DNA from 3 places in the Amycolatopsis sp. NPDC102522 genome. Region 2 is predicted to be linked to each of the others. Evidence: predicted binding sites of a transcription regulator. Region 2 holds the regulator's gene; each other region holds the start of a gene.

Region 1 (5,938 bases), on a different contig from region 2:
AGGCCAGCGCGAACGGCTCGACCAGTACGAACCGTGAAAGGTGGGTGGGCACGCCGGCGAACGTGCCCGCCCCGAACTGGCTGAAGGTGTGGTGCCGCCCGTCCGCGACGACGTTGTGCGCGGCCTGCGCGCCCCCGTTGAAGCGGACGACGGCGGTGGTGGGCCCGGCGGCGCAGAGCGCGTCGACCACGGCTCCCTTGCCTTCGTCGCCGAAGCCGAGCCCGACCACCACCACGTGCCCGGCAAGCGGACTCATCGCAGCACCACGTCGCTCGGGCCGCCTGGCTCCGGGATCGCCGAGGTGACGACAGACTTGGTGCCCAGTTTCGCCAGCGCCTTGCCGACAGCCTTGCTCTCGGCGACCGAGCCGACGTCCGCGAGATCGGCGAGCGCCCGGTCGACGTCGACGACCCGTTCCTCCAGCCCGATCGTGGCCGCGATCAGTTCGCACACCGCGCCGGGGTCGTCGAGTTTGAGGAAGTTCTGGCCGAGCAGGCCGCTCCAGTGCTCGCCGATCTCCGGGTCGTTGTAGTACGAAGACTGGTTCGGCAGCACGAAGTAGACGTGCCACTTGCGGGCCAGCTCCCGGTACACCGACGCGGGATCGATGTCTTCCCGGACGTCGTCGCCGAGCACCCGGCGGATGTGGCGGGCCTCCAGCGCCGGCTTGTTCAGCTCGTCACCGATGAGGAACAGATAGCCCTTGCGGCCGCGGTTCCGCCACGCGTCGGTGACCACGTGCCGGGCCATGAAGTAGGCGGCCAGCTCGTAGGACTCGCTCTTCTGCCCGCCGCCACCGCCTTCGAGGAAGATCGTGCGCAGCTGCTCGTCCATCCGGTTGTCCGACTCGAACTGCCCGATCTGCAACGGGACCCGGTCGCTGTCGGCGTCGCCGATCGCGCCGAACAGCACCTGTGGGTCGGCGAGATAGCCCCGGCGCTTCAGCAGGCCGTGCAGTTTTCCGAGCTTGCCCTGCATGATCCGCGGTACCCGGCGCATCGAGCCGGTGACGTCGAACAGCACCGCGATCGGCGTCGAATCGGTGTGGTCGGCCGAATCCCGGCATTCCCGGACGGCGTTCTTCGGATCGAGCGCGGCCGCGGCCTTCCAATCCTTCGCGGGTTTGGCGCGTAGGTCGGCGCTGTAGCCGAAATCGTCCTCGCCCTTGGCCGCGCGGAAGGTCTTCGCGGCGGCGTAGGCGTTGTCGTCCCAGTGTCCGTGTCCCATGGTCAGGCTCCTGTCTCGGGGATGGTGAAGGGGCGGAAGGTGCGGGGTCCGTACAGCTCGCCGAGCAGGTCGTCGTACTCGTCGAGCAGATCGACTGCGTCGGGTCGCTGTGCCGGGTCTTCTTGCGTGCACCACGTGGCGAACGCGCGTTGGCGGGTTTCCGCGGGCGACAGCAGGGAAAGCATCAGTTCGTGAAGCATGTGGACGTCGGTGGCCGTGGTCATCGGCTGTCCTTTGCGTACTTCGGGCGGGTATCGGAGGGAGTTGTCCGCCGCCAGCGGAAGCGCCCCGTCTTCGACCGCGAAGGACCAGCCGATCAGGACGATCCCGTGCCGTCCGGGGTGGACGAGCACGTTGTCCGCGGTGAGATGGCCGTGGACGACGCCCGCGCGGTGCGCGCCCGCCACGGCGCGCAGCAGGCGCCGGTGCATCCAGGCGTAGTCGCGGCCGTCGAGCCCGCCCGGGAAGGCCTTCGCGATGTCGGCGAGGGTGACGAACCCGTCGACGAGCGGATCGAGGACGCTGAACGCCCGGTCGCCCCGCGCCACCGGACCCGAAGTGTCGAGCAGCCGCGGGTAGTAGGGACGCAGCCAGCGGTGCCGTTCGGTGAACCCGTCGAGCGTGCGCAACGCCGCCCACTCGGCGTGGATCAGCGGGTTGAGCGCCGGGTCGCGGACGAGTTTGACCAGGTGAGGGCCGGTGGTGCGGTAGGTCGTCGCGACACTGCCCACCGCGTGCGGGGCGGTGAGGGTGTAGGCCGACGTCGCCGTCGTGACGGTCTGGCGCTGCGCGCGTTTCCAGTCGGAGTGAAGACGGTTGAGGGTGGCGGCCGCCCGGTGGGCGCGGGGGTCGCCGGGGTTGCGGTCGGGATGGAGCGCGGCCGCCAGATCGCGGTAACGGTGGTGGGCGAACAGAGTGGCCGCATCGATCGAACTCTCGATCATCGTCACGGCGTCGTCCCTGGTGAGCATAGTTTGAGTCTAGAGGACTCTTACCTTGGCCCGCAAGGGGGCCCCTGGTGGTCGAGGAGGACGAAATGACCGCGGAAATGGTGGGCGTAGGTACAAATCCCGTGCCGTCGGACCCGTCGAAGAATAGACTGGATCGGTCGGACAAGGGGGTGTCGATGACTTTTCAGGAAGTGTCTCGAAAAGGCAGGACGCGGCCGGAAACGGTGGCCGTTCTGGTCGTGCTCGGAATCGTCCTGGGATTCATCGCGGCTTTCGCCGGACGGTGGGCCGCCGAGGGGCTGGCCGATTCTTACGACGTGCGCGCGGTGGTTTCCGTGTCGGACTCCACGACAACCGAAGGGCAGAACGGTCCGCACACCACCTACGAGACCCTGGCGATCACCGAGGACGGCCGCGCGATCGAACTGCCGACGGATCGGACGTTCGGCCTCGCGGAGCCTGTGGTCGCGAAGCTCTCCTCGGTGACGGACCGGGTGTTGTCCGTGCGCGGGGCCACCGCGGTCGTGGAGGCCCATCACCCGTGGGAGAAGACCACGGCGATGTCGATCGGCGGAGCGCTCTTGATCGCCGGGGCCGTCCTGGCGTTCTCGGTCGTGAGGCCGGTGACCGCGCGGAAGGCACTGTCGTTCCTGGCAGGCTTCGTCTTCGCCGCGTATGTCGTGCTGGCGCCACTCGGTTTCGGCGGGACGGCGTACCGCGACGCGGCCGATCCCGTCCCGAACCTGTGGGAACACCGCCGCGAGGCGTGGGGGCCGCCGCCGGTGATCGGCAAGGGGCAGACCGCCGTGTCCGGCGAGTCGGCCGTGCGTGTCGTCGACAGCCTGCCGAAACCGCCCGAAGGGGCCGAGGCGTGGCTGAGCGGGTTCCACGTCCTCACCTTGCGAGTCGAGGCGTCCCGCCTGGGTGACACGGCGCTGGAGCTGTCGGCCGACGAGCACGGCTCTCCGCGACGGGCCGAGGGCTGCGCGGGCGCTCCTGGCGCTTTCGACGGAACCGCGGGTCTCGTCTGTTTCGTGGTCCCGGCCGGATATCTGCCGAAGTACCTGGTTGTCGGAAAACTCGATCGGGAAGCCTTGCTGACGCTTCAGTGATCCGAGGAAAGGAACTCAGTGCCGGACGAACCGCGGAATTCCAGAATTCTTTTCCGAGTGCTGTTGGCCGGGATCCCGTACGTCTTCCTGGTGTGTGTCACCTGGGGAGATTTCGGTGATTACGTGAGTGAACTGAACACCGGCGAGGAAGTCACCGTCACCGAGATCTCGGGGTGCGCCGAGGGAGGAGCGCCGATGAGCGGGGTGATTCCCTACTGCTCGGGGGAGTGGCGGTTCGACGACGGGCGCACCGGTCGCGGGAGCATCAAGGGTGACAAGGCCGAGGAGGGCGACAAGATCTTCGCCGGCGATGGATTCGTCTATCGGTCGAGGTCGTCACTGATCTGGAGCGTGTCGGTGGTCGGGTTCTTCGGCCTTGCCCTGCTGGGGATGGCGATCGGCCTCGGCGTCCTGTACCGGCTGGACACGGTCCGGCGGCGTCGGAAGAAGTGACGCCGCCGGGTGCCCGTCAGAGCCGGGTCGCTTCGATCTGCCGCTCGTCCTCGGTGGAACAGCTCGTCACCGGATCGTTCGGCCCGCTCCCGCAGGTCCAGGAACCGATCACCACCGGCCCGGGGCCCTGCGGCGAAGCGGCTTCGGCGGGCGTCAGCTTGGTGAAGTAGTCCGTGAGCACCTGGGTCGCTTCGGCGCACTCGGTCTTTCCGTGCGCGACGACCTTGTTCTTCGAACCCTGGGGCCCGGCCACCTCGCCACAGGGTGTTCCGGCGGCGGCGGCCGGCGCGGCCGCGGGGGAGGACGGCGGCGGCGCGGCCGCGGGAGCGGGATCGGCGCCACAGCCGCTCAGCAGGACGACGGCGAGCGCGGCGGGAACTACGGCGAGGCTCTTCATGGGCCCTTCTTCTCGGGGATGGTTCATTCGACGGGGACGACGGCGGCGAACACGTTCTGCTCGCCCTTGCTGCAACTGGTGCCGCCTTGCGCGGCGGGGGCGCCGGAGACGCACAGCCAGCCGTCGACGGTCTCGCTGACCGGCTCGTCCGAGCCCGCGGACTGGCGTCCGGCGATCCTCTTGTGGAACGAGCCGACGATGCCGGTCGCGTCCGCACAGGAGACCCCGGGCCCGTTGAGCACCTGAAGGGTCAGCCCGCTCGCCGCGGTGACCGTGCCGCATGAACCCTGTACCGGTTCAGCCGGCTTCGGCTTGGGGGCGGGATTCGGGGCGACGGACGAACTCGGCGCGGTCTGGGACGGGATCGGCGGTAGCGACGGGCTGGTCACGACCGAAGAGGGAACAGGCGGCGAGGACGGCGTCGAGGTGACAGGCGGTGGCGGAGCTTCGCCCGAACAGGCGGCGAGCGTTCCGGCGACGGCGCAGGCCGCGAAGAGGCGCCGCCAGGTTCCCGTGGTCGTCGAGACGGGCAAGGCGATCCTTTCGTCGGCCGGTCGTGGCCGGCCCATTCTGACCCGGCCGGGCCCGATGCCGTGGCATTGAGCCACGTTCGATTCGCGGGAGGTTATCGCGCCGACGACGCGGCGGTACGCGAGGACCGCCCAAGTACTGTCCATTGTGGACAATTAACATGCCGTTCACGGCGTGACAACACCCTGCTGTCGTCGCGAACCGATCGGACGAATCCGGCCCGGAACCGTTAACACGCGGGCCCGTTCTGCCGAAAACAAAGGTAGCGCTCCGGCGTGTCCCAGTCCCCGTCACCGAAACCGTGAGAGCGATGAAGACCGACGAACAGACCGATCCCGCGTCACCCCAGGCCACCGCACCGGCGAACACGGAGCTGCCACCGACGGCACCGTGCACCGTCGTCTGGTGCGGCGGCCGCCCGTACGTCCTCGAGAGCTCCGCCGGCCACACCCGCTGGATGGGCACCGACCACCGAGGCAGGCCCGTGGCGCTGACCAGCGCGGACCTGCAACGCCGCGGCTGGACCCACACCCGGGCCAGCTGACGCGGGAGGACCTGCCGCCGCTGGATAGGCTGAGCGGGTGAGTACGCCCCCCGAACCGAGCGTGACCAGCGAAGAGCCTTCTTTGCTGCGGCAGGCCCTGAACGTCCCCAACATGCTTTCGATCCTCCGGCTCGCCGGGGTGCCGGTCTTCCTCTGGCTGCTGCTCGGCCCGAAGGAGGACGGCTGGGCGCTCGCGCTGCTCGTGTTCAGCGCGCTCACCGACTGGCTCGACGGCAAACTCGCCCGCTGGCTCAACCAGATGTCGCGGCTCGGCCAGCTGCTCGACCCCGCCGCCGACCGGCTCTACATCCTCGCGACGCTCATCGCGTTCCTCATCCGCGACATCGTCCCGTGGTGGGTGGTGGTCCCGCTGGTCGTGCGCGAGGCCGTACTGGGCGTCTGCGTGCTGGTGCTCCGCCACCGCGGGTTCGCCCCGCCGGAGGTCACCTACATCGGCAAGGGCGCAACCTTCGTGCTGATGTACGCCTTCCCGTTCCTGCTGGTCACCCAGGGCGGCTCCGACATCGCGGCCATCGCCCGGCCGATCGGGTACGCGTTCACGGCGTGGGGCGCCGTCCTGTACGTCTATTCGGGCGTGCTGTACGTCGTCCAGACGACCCGGGCACTGCGAACGGCCGATCCGGCGGGCTCACGGGAGGCGCCGGGCGCGTGACCCGGCGGGATGCGAAACTGCGCGCGTCGGTTTCGAGCGAGAGCATCGGAA
Region 2 (5,938 bases):
AGGAGACCAGGAGCTCGTGGACGCGGAACCGGCCGGGGACCGTACCGTCCAAAATGGACGCGTCGACCAGCACCTCCAGCCGCGTTTCGGCCTCGGCCGGGGGCACACCGAGGACCGCCGCCGCTTCCGGCAGCGTGAACTCGCCTCCGGCGACAGCGGTGAGCAGCACGAAATCCTTGGCGAGCGGCTCGGCGAGCTGCCGGTACGCGACTTCGAAGACCGCCTCGATGGCGAGGGGACCGGCCCGCAGCTCGGCGATCCGGCGGCGCTCGTCCCGCAGGCGTTCGACCATGGACCGCAGGGTCCAGTGCGGCCGCGCCGCGAGACGCGAGGCCACGATCCGCACCGCCAGGGGCAGCAGGCCGCAGGCGGTGACGAGGTCGAGGGCATCGTCCGGTTCGACTTCCAGCCGTCGCGCGCCGACCCCCCGCCGCACCAGTTCGAGCGCCTCGCCCGGGCTGAAGACGTCGAGGTTGACCTGGGTGAGCAGCGGCAGACCGTCGAGTCTGGCGCGGCTGGTGATCAAGACCGCGCAGCCGGGCGTACCGGGCAGCGCGTCGCGGATCTGCGCGGCGTCGGCGACGTTGTCGAGCACGATGAGCAACCGGCGGCCGTCGAGAAGCGAACGCCACAGCCCGCGGCGCTCGGCGAGGCTCCCCGGCGACCGGTTCGACGGCACGCCCAGCCCGGCGAGCAGCAGTTCCAGCAGGTCGGGGCCGGTCACCGGCTCCCCGACCTGGTCGAGGTCGCCGAGGTCGACGTGCAGCTGCCCGTCCGGATAGCGCTCGCGGATCTCGTGTGCCAGACGCACCGCGAGGGTGGTCTTGCCGACGCCGCTCATCCCGGTGATCGCCAGCATCGCCGGTGCCCGCCCGTCGGCGGTCTCCAGCACCGCCCGCAGGGCCGAGAGCTGGTCCTGCCTGCCGGTGAAGTCCGGCAGATCGGGTGGGAGCTGCGCCGGGATCGGCCGCCATCGGCCCGGCGGCTCCTCCTGTCCAGCGGGCGGCGAGAGGGTCACCGGCGGCGGGGCGGGCGCGACGACGTCGTCTCCCCGGAGGATGCGCTCGTGCAGCTCGACCAGTTCCGCGCCCGGCTCGACACCGTGGCTCTCCACCAGGCCCCGGCGGGCGTCCTGGAAGACCCTCAGCGCGTCGACCTGGCGGCCCATCCCGTAGAGCGCGCGCATCAGCAGGACGTAGAGGCGTTCCCGCATCGGGTGTTCGGCGATCATCCCGGTCAGCCGCGGCTGTGCCTCGTAGTAGTGCCCGAGCCGCAGCTCGGCCTCCAGGTACTGCTCGGTGAGCGCGGTGTGCAACTCGCCGAGCCACCGGCGGCTCTGTTCGGCGAACAGGCCGGGCACTCCCGCGAGCGGCTCGCCGGTCCACAGGGCGAGTGCTTCCGACAACACCTGTCTGGCCTGGTGCGCGTCCCCCGAAGACAGCGCTTCTTGAGCAAGGGCACCGAGTTCTCCCGCGCGGGAGGCGTCCACAGTCGAGGGCGGCACGGCGAGCCGGTAACCGTCACCCGCCGACACCAGCACGTCGTCGCCGGCACCGGCGGTGGCGAGCAGCCGCCGCAGTCGCCAGGCGTAGGTGCGGACGGTCGAAGCCGCACGGGCGGGCAGGTCCTGGTCCCACAGTGTGTCGGTCAGCCTGCCGAGGGACACCGCCGTGCCGGGCGTGAGCGCCAGCGCGGCCAGCATCGCCTGCTGTTTCGGCGTTCCCACGGGGATCGCCACCCCGTCCGGGCGGTACAGCCGCATCGGGCCCAGCACCACGAATCGCACCCCAGGCCACGCTGCCGCCATGCGCGTCGCTCCCTCCGGCGCAACGACCGTCGGCGCCACTCGATGCTAACTCCGGTGGAGCCCGGGGAGCGCGGGATTGCCTCTTCGGCTCCGCTTCGGTGCACGAACGGCCGTGGAACGACGAAGGCCTCCTCCTCACCTCAAGGGCGGGGAAGGAGGCCTTCGCGAAACTCGAGGCTCACCTGCGGGGTTTGGGCTTCCAAACCACGAGCGCGGTCTGCTGCCGCAGGGTCACGAGATCCTTGCGGTAGGAGGCGTGCACGGCCGCGGCCGTCTGTTCGGCGGTGACGTACGCCGCCGTGAGCTCCTCGGTCAGTTCGGCGATCCGGGCGCGGAGCGCGTCGACCTGGTTCTCCAGCTCGATGATCCGCTTGATGCCCGCGAGGTTGACACCGTCCTCTTGGGACAGTCGCTGCACCTCGCGGAGCAGCGCGATGTCCCGCATGGAGTAGCGACGGCCACCACCGGAGGTCCGGCCCGGCGACACGAGACCATGGCGGTCGTAGGACCGCAGGGTCTGCGCGTGCAGGCCGGACAGTTGCGCCGCCACCGAAATGACGAACACCGGGGTGTCCTCGTCCGCACCGTGCGGCAGCCCGCCGAACATCGTGCTCACCTGCCTTCGAGAAGTTCGGTGATCTCCGGTCGCGGATCGTGCTCGGACATGGCCTCCGCGTAGGCCTCCAGCGCTTCACGGGCCTTGTCGTCCAATTTGGACGGTATGGCCGCCTGCAGGGTGACCAGCAGGTCGCCCTGCGAGCCGTCCCGTTTCGCGATTCCCTTGCCGCGCACGCGAAGCACGCGACCGCTCGCCGTACCCTGCGGCACCTTCAGTGAGACCTTGCCCTCGAGCGTCGGCACGGTGATCGTGCCGCCGAGGGCCAGCTCCGCGAAGGACACCGGCACGGCGATCGTCAGGTCGAGGTCCTGGCGCCCGAACACCGCGTGCGGCGCGACGTGCACGCGGACGTACAGGTCGCCCGGCTGCGCGCCGCCCTTGCCCGGTTCGCCCTGGCCCGCCAGCCGGATCCGCTGGTCGTCGGCGACGCCCGGCGGGATCCGCACGGTCAGGGTGCGGGTGCGGGTGCTGACGCCCTCGCCCGCGCATTCCGGGCAGGGGTCGTCGATGATCGTGCCGCGGCCGCGGCAGTCGCGGCACGGCTCGGAGAACGCGAACGCGCCCTGGCTCCGGCTGACCAGCCCGCTGCCCTGACAGGTCGAACACGTCCTCGGGGAGGTCCCCGGCTTCGCGCCGTTCCCGCCGCAGGTGGAACAGGTCGCCGGGCTCGACAGCCTCAGCGGCAGGGTCGCGCCCTTGACCGCCTCGGTGAAGTCGATCCGGACGTCGGTCTCCACGTCCGCGCCGCGCTGCGGGCGGTTCGCCGTGGCACCGGCCGCGCCGCCGCGGCGGCCGAAGAGACCGCCGAGGATGTCGCCGAGCCCGCCGAAACCGGCCTGCTGCTGACCACCCGACTGACCGAAGATGTCGCCGACGTCGAAACCGCCGCTTCCGCCGCCACCACCCGGGAAGCCGAAGCCGCCCGGACCGCCGGAGCCGAAGAGGCGGCGGGCCTCGTCGTACTCCTTGCGCTTGGACGTGTCGGAAAGAACGCCGTACGCCTCGGAAACCGCCTTGAACTTCTTCTCGGCCTCCGCGTTGCCCGCGTTGGCGTCGGGGTGGTTCTCCTTGGCCAGCTTGCGATAGGCCTTCTTGATCTCGTCCGCGGTGGCGTCGGAGGAGACGCCCAGCTCACGGTAGAAGTCCTTACCGATCCATTCCCGTGCACTCACCGAACGTCTCCTCCTTTCACGCCGTATCGCCGATCAGCGGTTGTTCTCATCGAAGAGCTCGCCCTCGAGGGGCAGCTCGCCGCCCACGGGCGGGTCCACCGGGGCGTCCTGTGCCGCCGGCGCCGGAGCCGGGGCGGCACCTGGCTCGTGGTCGGTGACCCCGACCAGCGCCGCGCGCAGCACGCGCTCGCCGAAGCGGTAACCGCGGCGCATGACCGTGGTGACCGTCGGTCCGGCGACGTCCGGCGAGGTGCTGTGCTGGACGGCCTCGTGCACGCTCGGGTCGAAGGGCTCGCCCTCGGCGCCGAACGGCTCGAGCCCCGATCGCTGCAGGCTCCCGACCAGCTTCTCGCCGACCGCCTTGAACGCACCGGTCAGATCGCCGTGCTGCCCCGCGCGCTCGAGGTCGTCGAGCAGCGGGAGCAGGTCGGCGACGACCGACGCCTTGGCGCCGGTGACGACCTGTTCGCGGTCGCGGTCCACGCGCTTGCGGTAGTTGGCGTACTCCGCCTGGAGACGCTGGAGGTCGGCGGTGCGTTCCGCCAGCTCCTTCTCCAGGTCGGTGGCCACCGACACCGAATCGTCCATGATGGAGTCCCCGAGGCCGGGGCCCGCGTGGGTCGCGAGCACCGGCTCGACGGGCTCCACCGGGTCTTGCGAGGGAGCGGCGTGCTTCGGGCCATCCTGGGATTCGGGCGCCGGGGCGGGCGGGCGGACCTCACCGGTCAGCGGATCGATCCGCCTGCGGTCCCGCACGACCACCGGTTCCTCCGGGCCCCGGCCCTCGGTCTCGTCGTAGCGTCCCGTCACTTCTTGTCCTTCTCGTCCTCTTCGACGATCTCGGCGTCGACGACGTCGTCGGCCTTGGCCTGCGAACCGGTGCCCGCGCCGGCGGAACCGGTCGCGCCTTCACCGGCGGCGGCGTCATCGGCGGCGTTGCCCGCCGCGTTGGCGTAGAGCGCCGTGCCGAGCTCCTGCGAAGCGGTGTTCAGCTTCTCGATGGACTCGCGGATCTTCGCCGAGTCGGTGCCCTTGAGCGCCTCGTTGGCCTCGTCGATCGCGGACTTCACCTTGCCCTTGAGCTCCTCGGGCAGCTTGTCCTCGTTGTCCTTGACGAACTTCTCGGTCTGGTAGACGAGCGTCTCCGCCTGGTTGCGGGTCTCCGCCTCCTCGCGGCGCTGCTTGTCCTCCTCGGCGTGCGCCTCGGCGTCCTTGACCATGCGCTCGATGTCGTCCTTCGGCAGCGCGGAGCCACCGGTGATCGTCATCGACTGCTCCTTGTTCGTGCCGAGGTCCTTCGCGAGGACGTGCACGATGCCGTTGGCGTCGATGTCGAAGGTGACCTCGATCTGCGGCACGCCACGGGGGGCGGGCGGGAGACCGGTCAGCTCGAACATGCCGAGCTTCTTGTTGTGCGCCGCGATCTCGCGCTCACCCTGGAACACCTGGATCTGCACCGACGGCTGGTTGTCGTCCGCGGTGGAGAAGATCTCCGAACGCTTGGTCGGGATCGTGGTGTTGCGCTCGATGAGCTTGGTGAACACGCCGCCCTTGGTCTCGATGCCCAGCGAAAGCGGGGTCACGTCGAGCAGCAGGACGTCCTTGACCTCGCCCTTGAGCACGCCGGCCTGCAGCGCGGCGCCGACGGCGACGACCTCGTCCGGGTTCACGCCCTTGTTCGGCTCGCGGCCGCCGGTCAGCTCCTTGACCAGGTCCGACACGGCGGGCATGCGGGTGGAACCACCCACGAGCACGACGTGGTCGATGTCGCCGACGGCGACACCCGCGTCACGGATGACGTTGTTGAACGGCTTGCGGGTGCGCTCGAGCAGGTCCGAGGTGATCTTCTGGAACTCGGCGCGGGAGAGCTGCTCGTCGAGGAACAGCGGGTTCTTGTCCGAGTCCACGGTGATGTACGGCAGGTTGATGCCCGCGGAGTTCGAGCTGGACAGCTCGATCTTCGCCTTCTCGGAGGCCTCACGGATGCGCTGGAGCGCCATCTTGTCCTTGGTGAGGTCGATGCCGCTGGAGGCCTTGAACTTGTCGACCAGCCAGGTGACGATGCGCTCGTCCCAGTCGTCACCGCCGAGGTGGTTGTCACCGGATGTCGCGCGGACCTCGACGACGCCCTCGCCGATCTCCAGCAGCGAGACGTCGAACGTGCCGCCACCGAGGTCGAAGACCAGGATGGTCTGTTCCTTCTCGCCCTTGTCCAGGCCGTACGCCAGCGCGGCGGCGGTGGGCTCGTTGACGATGCGGAGCACGTTCAGGCCGGCGATCTGCCCGGCCTCCTTGGTGGCCTGCCGCTGCGCGTCCTCGAAGTAGGCGGGGACGGTGATG
Region 3 (5,938 bases), on a different contig from region 2:
GGTCTCGAGCCCGTCGGCGTCGATCGTCAGCGGCAGCGCGACCTCGTCCAGCGCGACCTTGGTCGCCACCTTCCGAAGCACCTTCGCGATGGTCCGGTTCGCGTTGCGCACCCCGGCTTCCCGCGTGTACTCGGCCGCGATGCGGCTGAACGCGCCGTCGGTCAGCGTGACGTCTTCCTTGCCGAGGCCGGCCCGGTCCAGCTCGCGGGGGAGCAGGTGGTCGCGGGCGATGGTGACCTTCTCGTGCTCGGTGTAGCCGTCGAGGGTGACCAGCTCCATGCGGTCCAGCAGCGGGCCGGGGATGGTCTCGAGCGCGTTCGCCGTCGCGAGGAACACGACGTCGGACAGGTCCAGCTCGACCTCGAGGTAGTGGTCGCGGAACGTGTGGTTCTGCTCCGGGTCCAGCACCTCCAGCAGCGCGGCCGTCGGGTCGCCTCGGTAGTCGGCGCCGACCTTGTCGATCTCGTCGAGCAGCACGACCGGGTTCATCGAACCCGCTTCCTTGATGGCGCGGACGATCCGGCCGGGCAGCGCGCCGACGTAGGTGCGGCGGTGCCCGCGGATCTCGGCCTCGTCGCGGATGCCGCCGAGCGCGACGCGGACGAACTTGCGGCCCATCGCCTTCGCCACGGACTCGCCTAGTGACGTCTTGCCGACCCCGGGAGGACCGGCGAGGGCCAGCACGGCGCCCGAACGGCGTCCGCCGACCGGACCCAGACCGGACTCCGCGCGGCGCTTGCGGACGGCCAGGTACTCGATGATGCGTTCCTTCACGTCGTCGAGACCGGCGTGATCGGCGTCGAGGATGTCGCGCGCGGCGGCGATGTCGTGGACGTCGGTGGTGCGCTCGTTCCACGGCAGTTCGAGGACGGTGTCCAGCCAGGTGCGGATCCAGCCGCCCTCGGGGGACTGGTCGGAGGTCCGCTCCAGTTTGTCCACTTCGGACAGTGCGGCCTTCTTGACCGCGTCCGGCAGTTCGGCGGCCTCGACGCGGGCGCGGTAGTCGTCGTCGTTGGCGGTGCCGTCGAGTTCGCCCAGCTCCTTGCGGATCGCTTCGAGCTGGCGGCGCAGCAGGAACTCCTTCTGCTGCTTCTCCATGCCCTCCTGGACGTCCTTGCGGATCGTGTCGGTGACCTCGAGTTCGGCCAGCTGCTCGCGGCTCCATTCGAGAGCCTTCTCGAGCCGTGCCGAGACATCGAGCGCGGAGAGCAGTTCGAGCTTCTGCTCGGTGTTCAGGTACGACGAGTTGCCCGCGAGGTCGGCGAGCGCGGACGGATCCTCGACCTCCTGGACGGCGTCGATCATCTGCCAGCCGCCGCGCTGCTGGAGGATCGCGAGGACGACGCTCTTGTACTCGGACGCGAGCTTCGCGGAGTTGTCGTCGGTGGTCTCGGTGGCGACTTCGGCGTGGACCCAGCGGGCGGCGCCGGGACCGTCGGCGATGCGGCCGACGACGGCGCGGCGGGTGCCGCGCAGCAGGACCGCGGTCTTGCCGCCGGGCACGCGGCCGATGCGCTCGACCGTCGCGATGGTGCCGAGTTCGGCGTACTCGCCGTGGACGCGGGGGACGATCAGCACTTCGGCTTTGGCGCCGGCGCCGGACCGGATCCCCGGGAAAGAAGCCTGGGCAGGCGTGTTGGCCTGGGCGGACTCCACCGCGGCGCGCGTCTCCGTGTCGGCGAGGTCGAGCGGGACGATCATGCCCGGCAGCACGACGTCGTCATCGAGCGGGAGGACGGGCAGGAGGCGGTTGTCGGTCATCTGTGCACTCCTCGGTTAGTTGAGTCTGACTAGCTCAACTCTCCGATCGACCCGTTTGTTTCCTTTCCGCGTTCGCCGTCAGCGATCACCCACCCCTCCGACCCCTGTGCCCCAACGCGTCGCGTTTAGCGGGCTAAACGCGACGCGACGGCGGCAGAGGTCGGACGTCAGGGGTGGGTGGCGACCCCGCACCAGGCGAACGGCCGGGCGCCTTCCTCGTCCCGCCGCAGCTCCCGGACCGGACGCCACTCGGGCAGATGGACGACGCCGGGCTCCAGCAGCGGCCAGTCCCCGAAGAGCGGCTCGATCTCTTCGCGGTCCCGCATCCACACCGGGTTGCTCGTCTTCCGGTACTGCTCGACCATCCAGCGGAGCCCGTCGGCGTCCTCACCGGTCTGGCCGCCGAAGCTCATATGCGAAAGCCCCAGCCAGCTGCCCGGCGCCAGCGCGTTCCGGTAGGTCGCGACCAGCGCGGGCGGATCGTCGTGCGGCCCGGCGAAATGCAGCACGGCCATCATCATCAGGCAGACGGGCTGCGAGAAATCGATCAGCCGCCGCGTCTCCGGATGCCGCAGGACGTCCTTCGGCCGTCGCATGTCCGCGTGGACGATCCCGGCCCAGTCTGTCGCCTCGTGCCGTTCGAGGATCAGCTCCGCGTGCGCCACCGCGACAGGCTCGTAGTCGACGTACACGACCTTCGCCTCATCGCCCGGCTCCAGCTCTTCCTGGACGATCTCGTGCACGTTCCCGGCTGTCGGGACACCGGACCCCAGATCGACGAACTGCCGGATCCCGGCGTTCAGCGCCGCGCGCACGACGCGATTCATGTACTCGCGGTTGTGCTGCGCGCCCGGCTTCACCCACCGCCACTGCCGTTCCAGCGCGCGGGCGAACTCGCGGTCGACGGCCCAGTTGTGGGTCCCGCCGAGAAACCAGTCGTAGATCCTCGCCGCGGACGGCTTTTCGGTGTCGACCCCGGTCGGCGCCACCGGGGCCGCGTCATCGTCCCTGGTCACAGAAAACCCCCTGATCTCCCAGGGAAGAGCCTATCGGGATCAGTACACCGCCGGCCGCCGTTGCCAGTACGTCCAGAGCGGCCGGTAGCCCTGCGCGTACCAGAACGGGGTCGAGCGCGGATTGGCCAGCGCGTGGTGCAGCAGCACGGCTTCGGTCCCGCATTCGTCGAAGACCTGGTGCGCGTGCGCGGCGAGCGCCGACCCCACCCCGCTCGACCGCGCCGGTTCCGCCACCGCCAGCGACGACAGGTAGCCGACCTTCTCGGCCGCGACCCGGCTGCCGATCCACGCCGTCTCGCCGGGGAACTGCACCCGCACCATGCCCAGCGGCCGCCCGTACAGCTCGGCGATCCACAACGTCGGGTTTTCCCGCCCCAGTTGTTTCGACAGGTCCGCGGTGATCGCTTCCTCCGCGCCCTCGCGCAAAGTGACCGAACCGAACTGCGCGTCATAGCGCTGCAATTCCAGCTCGAGCCCGACGGCGGTTTCGAGATCATCCGCTTCGGCGGGCCGGATGTGCACTCCGGGAGTGGCGGGCGGTCCCGTCACGGCGAGCCGATCGGCCGGGCGGACCGCGATCACCAGCACCGGAGCGAATCCGCGGCGCAGCAATTCGGCCGAGCCGGGCGAATCCCGGCTGGGCCGCACCACGGTCGCCGCCGTTTCGACATCCCCAGGTGGGGCGACCGCCTTCAGATGTTCATCCCATCGGGTGAGTAATGCGTCAAGGGCCGCTTCCGGACGAGGTCCGGTGAGCCGGGCTTCGAGCCGATGTTCGACGAGCGCCCGCCACGGAGAGTCAACAGAATCGGGGCCCGCTTCAGTCCGTACCGACAATCCGGCAGCGGCCGAGTCGCCTGCTGTCGCGGAGAGTGACACGGAGCCCTCGGCAGGCTCCAGTGCAGGCATTTCCGGGAGCAGGGCGTCCACGGTGGCGAGCCGCTCGGCATGCCCGGCGGCGATGGCGTGGCTATTCATAGGACTATTCAAGCCCCTACTGACGGGTCCGCCGGGAACTTCACGAGATTGGCTCCGCCGTGGCGCCAGGTGACTTCCGGTAGTCGAAGGGAACGCGAATATCGCTCCCATTTCACCCCTTGGTCCACGCAGGTCAGCGCGACGCGCCCATTGTTAACCCTGGGGTGATCTCATACTGTCTCGAATGGGACTTGGGTACGCCCTCCGGGGTACTGTATTGCCCTCGTCCCCGAGGTCGCGGTAGGACAAGACCGGTTGGGCAGCCGGGAAGGAAGGTCGGATGCCGGACACGAACGGCAGGCCCGGGAGCGCCGCACAGGCGGCGCCGGGCAAGGGAGGCGCCGTTACGGAGGCTCGTACCGACGAGCGGCGGTTCCGCGTCTACACCTTCGCAGTACTCACCATGGGCATCGCCGCCGCGGCCGCGGTCAGCCTGTGGCTGGACTTCGAGGCCTCGGACGATCTGTTGTGGATCGGGCCGATCCTCGCGCTCGCGTTCCTGCTCGCCGAACAGCTCGGCATCAACGTCGACGTCCGCAGCGGTATCTCCTGGACGATCTCGTTCACCGAGATCCCGCTGGTCATCGGATTCTTCGTCGCCCCCTTCGAAGTCGTCCTCGCCGCGCATCTCGTGGCGGGCATCGGGACACTGCTGGCCCGCAAGGTCGCGGGCCGGGTCCTCTACAACGCCGGCGCCTTCCTGCTGGAGATCACCGGCGCGTTCGCCGTGGCAGGACTGGTGAAACAGGCCTCCGGCGCCCACTCCATGACCTGGATCGCCGCGCTGGCAGGCACTTTGACCGCGCCGCTGGTCAGCACGCTGCTCGCGCTCGCCGCCGTTCGAGTGCTGCGCCGCCGCATGCGGGTCAGCACCGCGATCCGGCTGACCGGCCGCATCCTCGTCGTCGGATTCGTCAACGCCTCGGTCGGTCTTTCCGGCTATTTGGTCATTTCCGGTACGCCGAAGGCCTGGCCGCTCGTGCTGGCCGTCTTCCTCGGGCTCACCGCGTTGTACTGGGCGTATTCCGACCTGCTCCGCGAACAGCGGGACATGGAAGCGCTGTCCGACGTCAGCCTGATGGTCGCGCGATCCGGTCAGCAGGCCGCCGCGCGTCCCGCCGGGCGCGCCGACGAACTCGTCGGCGGCGTGGACGTCCGCGAGTGGGCGACCATCGCCGAACGCATCAAGGACCAGCTGGCCGCCGGACGGGTCGTGCTCAGGCTGCGGCTGGAACCCAAGGACACCATGCGCATGGTCGTCGCGGGTGACGAACTGCCGCCCGTCGACCCGGCCGCCGACGACCCGCTGCTGCGCCTGCCCGGCGCGCACGTCCGGCACTTCCGGATCACCGAAGCCAATCCCGACGTCCGCTCCGCGTTGCTCGACCGCGGCGCGCAGGAAGCGCTGGTCGTCCCGCTGCGGAGCGCGAACCAGCTCCTCGGCGTCGTCGAAGCGCACGACAGGCTGTCCCGCTGGCGTGGTTTCGGCAAGTACGACGTCCAACTGCTCGGCACGATGGCCAGCCACCTCGCGACGTCACTGGACAACCGGCGCCTGCTCGCGACCCTGCGCCACGACGCCTACCACGATCCGCTGACCGGCCTGCTGAACCGGCCGGGCTTCCGCCAGGTCGCCAAGGAACCGTTGCGGGAACAGGTCGACGCGGTCGTGCTGAGGGTCGATCTGGACGTCTTCTCCACCGTCAGCGACGCCCTCGGTTACGTCTGGGCCGACAGGATGGTCATCGCCGCGGGCCGCCGGATCCGCGACGCGCTCGGCCCCGACGTCCCGCTCGCCAGGCTCGAAGGCGCGTCCTTCGCGGCGCTTCTCGTCGGCTGCGCGCCGGAACGCGCCCAGGCCGCCGCGGAACTGCTCCGCGCGGAACTCGTCGCCCCGTACCCGGTGGACCGGCTCTCCGTCGAAGCCAACGCGATGATCGGCTACGCCACGTCTTCGGCGGAAGACGACGACCAGGTCGACGTCGACGGGCTCCTGCAGCGCGCCGACGTCGCCGTCCGCGCGACCAAGGGCGGCGAAGAGGTCCGCGGCTACATGGCCAGCATGGGCCAGATCTTCATGCGCCGGTTCCAAATGGTCACGCAGTTCCGGCAGTCGCTCGAAGAAGGCCAGCTCAGCGTCCACTACCAGCCGAAGATCACCTTGCCGAACCGGCAGATCCAGG

The links. The regulator HspR, encoded in region 2, represses chaperone genes until heat shock. The targets are predictions, from matches to a motif close to ANNTTGAGTNNNNNNNACTCAANNT.
Region 1: a site for HspR is predicted at 2,199-2,223, ahead of ACZ6YV_RS32095 (adenylate cyclase). Genes of this name have one in related genera too.
Region 3: a site for HspR is predicted at 1,778-1,802, ahead of lon (endopeptidase La). Genes of this name have one in related genera too.

The regions. Positions count from the first base shown of each region.
Region 1 covers NZ_JBVJLY010000018.1:74,188-80,125, reverse strand. Annotated here, with positions in the region: gene ACZ6YV_RS32105 (adenylosuccinate synthetase) at 1-256, opposite strand, end outside; gene ACZ6YV_RS32100 (hypothetical protein) at 253-1,227, opposite strand; gene ACZ6YV_RS32095 (adenylate cyclase) at 1,230-2,198, opposite strand; gene ACZ6YV_RS32090 (hypothetical protein) at 2,354-3,289, shown strand; gene ACZ6YV_RS32085 (hypothetical protein) at 3,413-3,742, shown strand; gene ACZ6YV_RS32080 (hypothetical protein) at 3,759-4,139, opposite strand; gene ACZ6YV_RS32075 (hypothetical protein) at 4,163-4,381, opposite strand; gene ACZ6YV_RS32070 (hypothetical protein) at 4,407-4,742, shown strand; gene ACZ6YV_RS32065 (hypothetical protein) at 4,981-5,214, shown strand; gene ACZ6YV_RS32060 (CDP-alcohol phosphatidyltransferase family protein) at 5,252-5,887, shown strand.
Region 2 covers NZ_JBVJLY010000001.1:659,417-665,354, forward strand. Annotated here, with positions in the region: gene ACZ6YV_RS02875 (AfsR/SARP family transcriptional regulator) at 1-1,807, opposite strand, end outside; gene ACZ6YV_RS02880 (heat shock protein transcriptional repressor HspR) at 1,986-2,414, opposite strand; gene dnaJ (molecular chaperone DnaJ) at 2,420-3,598, opposite strand; gene grpE (nucleotide exchange factor GrpE) at 3,632-4,408, opposite strand; gene dnaK (molecular chaperone DnaK) at 4,405-5,938, opposite strand, start outside.
Region 3 covers NZ_JBVJLY010000003.1:252,986-258,923, reverse strand. Annotated here, with positions in the region: gene lon (endopeptidase La) at 1-1,761, opposite strand, end outside; gene ACZ6YV_RS11410 (SAM-dependent methyltransferase) at 1,929-2,777, opposite strand; gene ACZ6YV_RS11405 (GNAT family N-acetyltransferase) at 2,817-3,755, opposite strand; gene ACZ6YV_RS11400 (putative bifunctional diguanylate cyclase/phosphodiesterase) at 4,036-5,938, shown strand, end outside.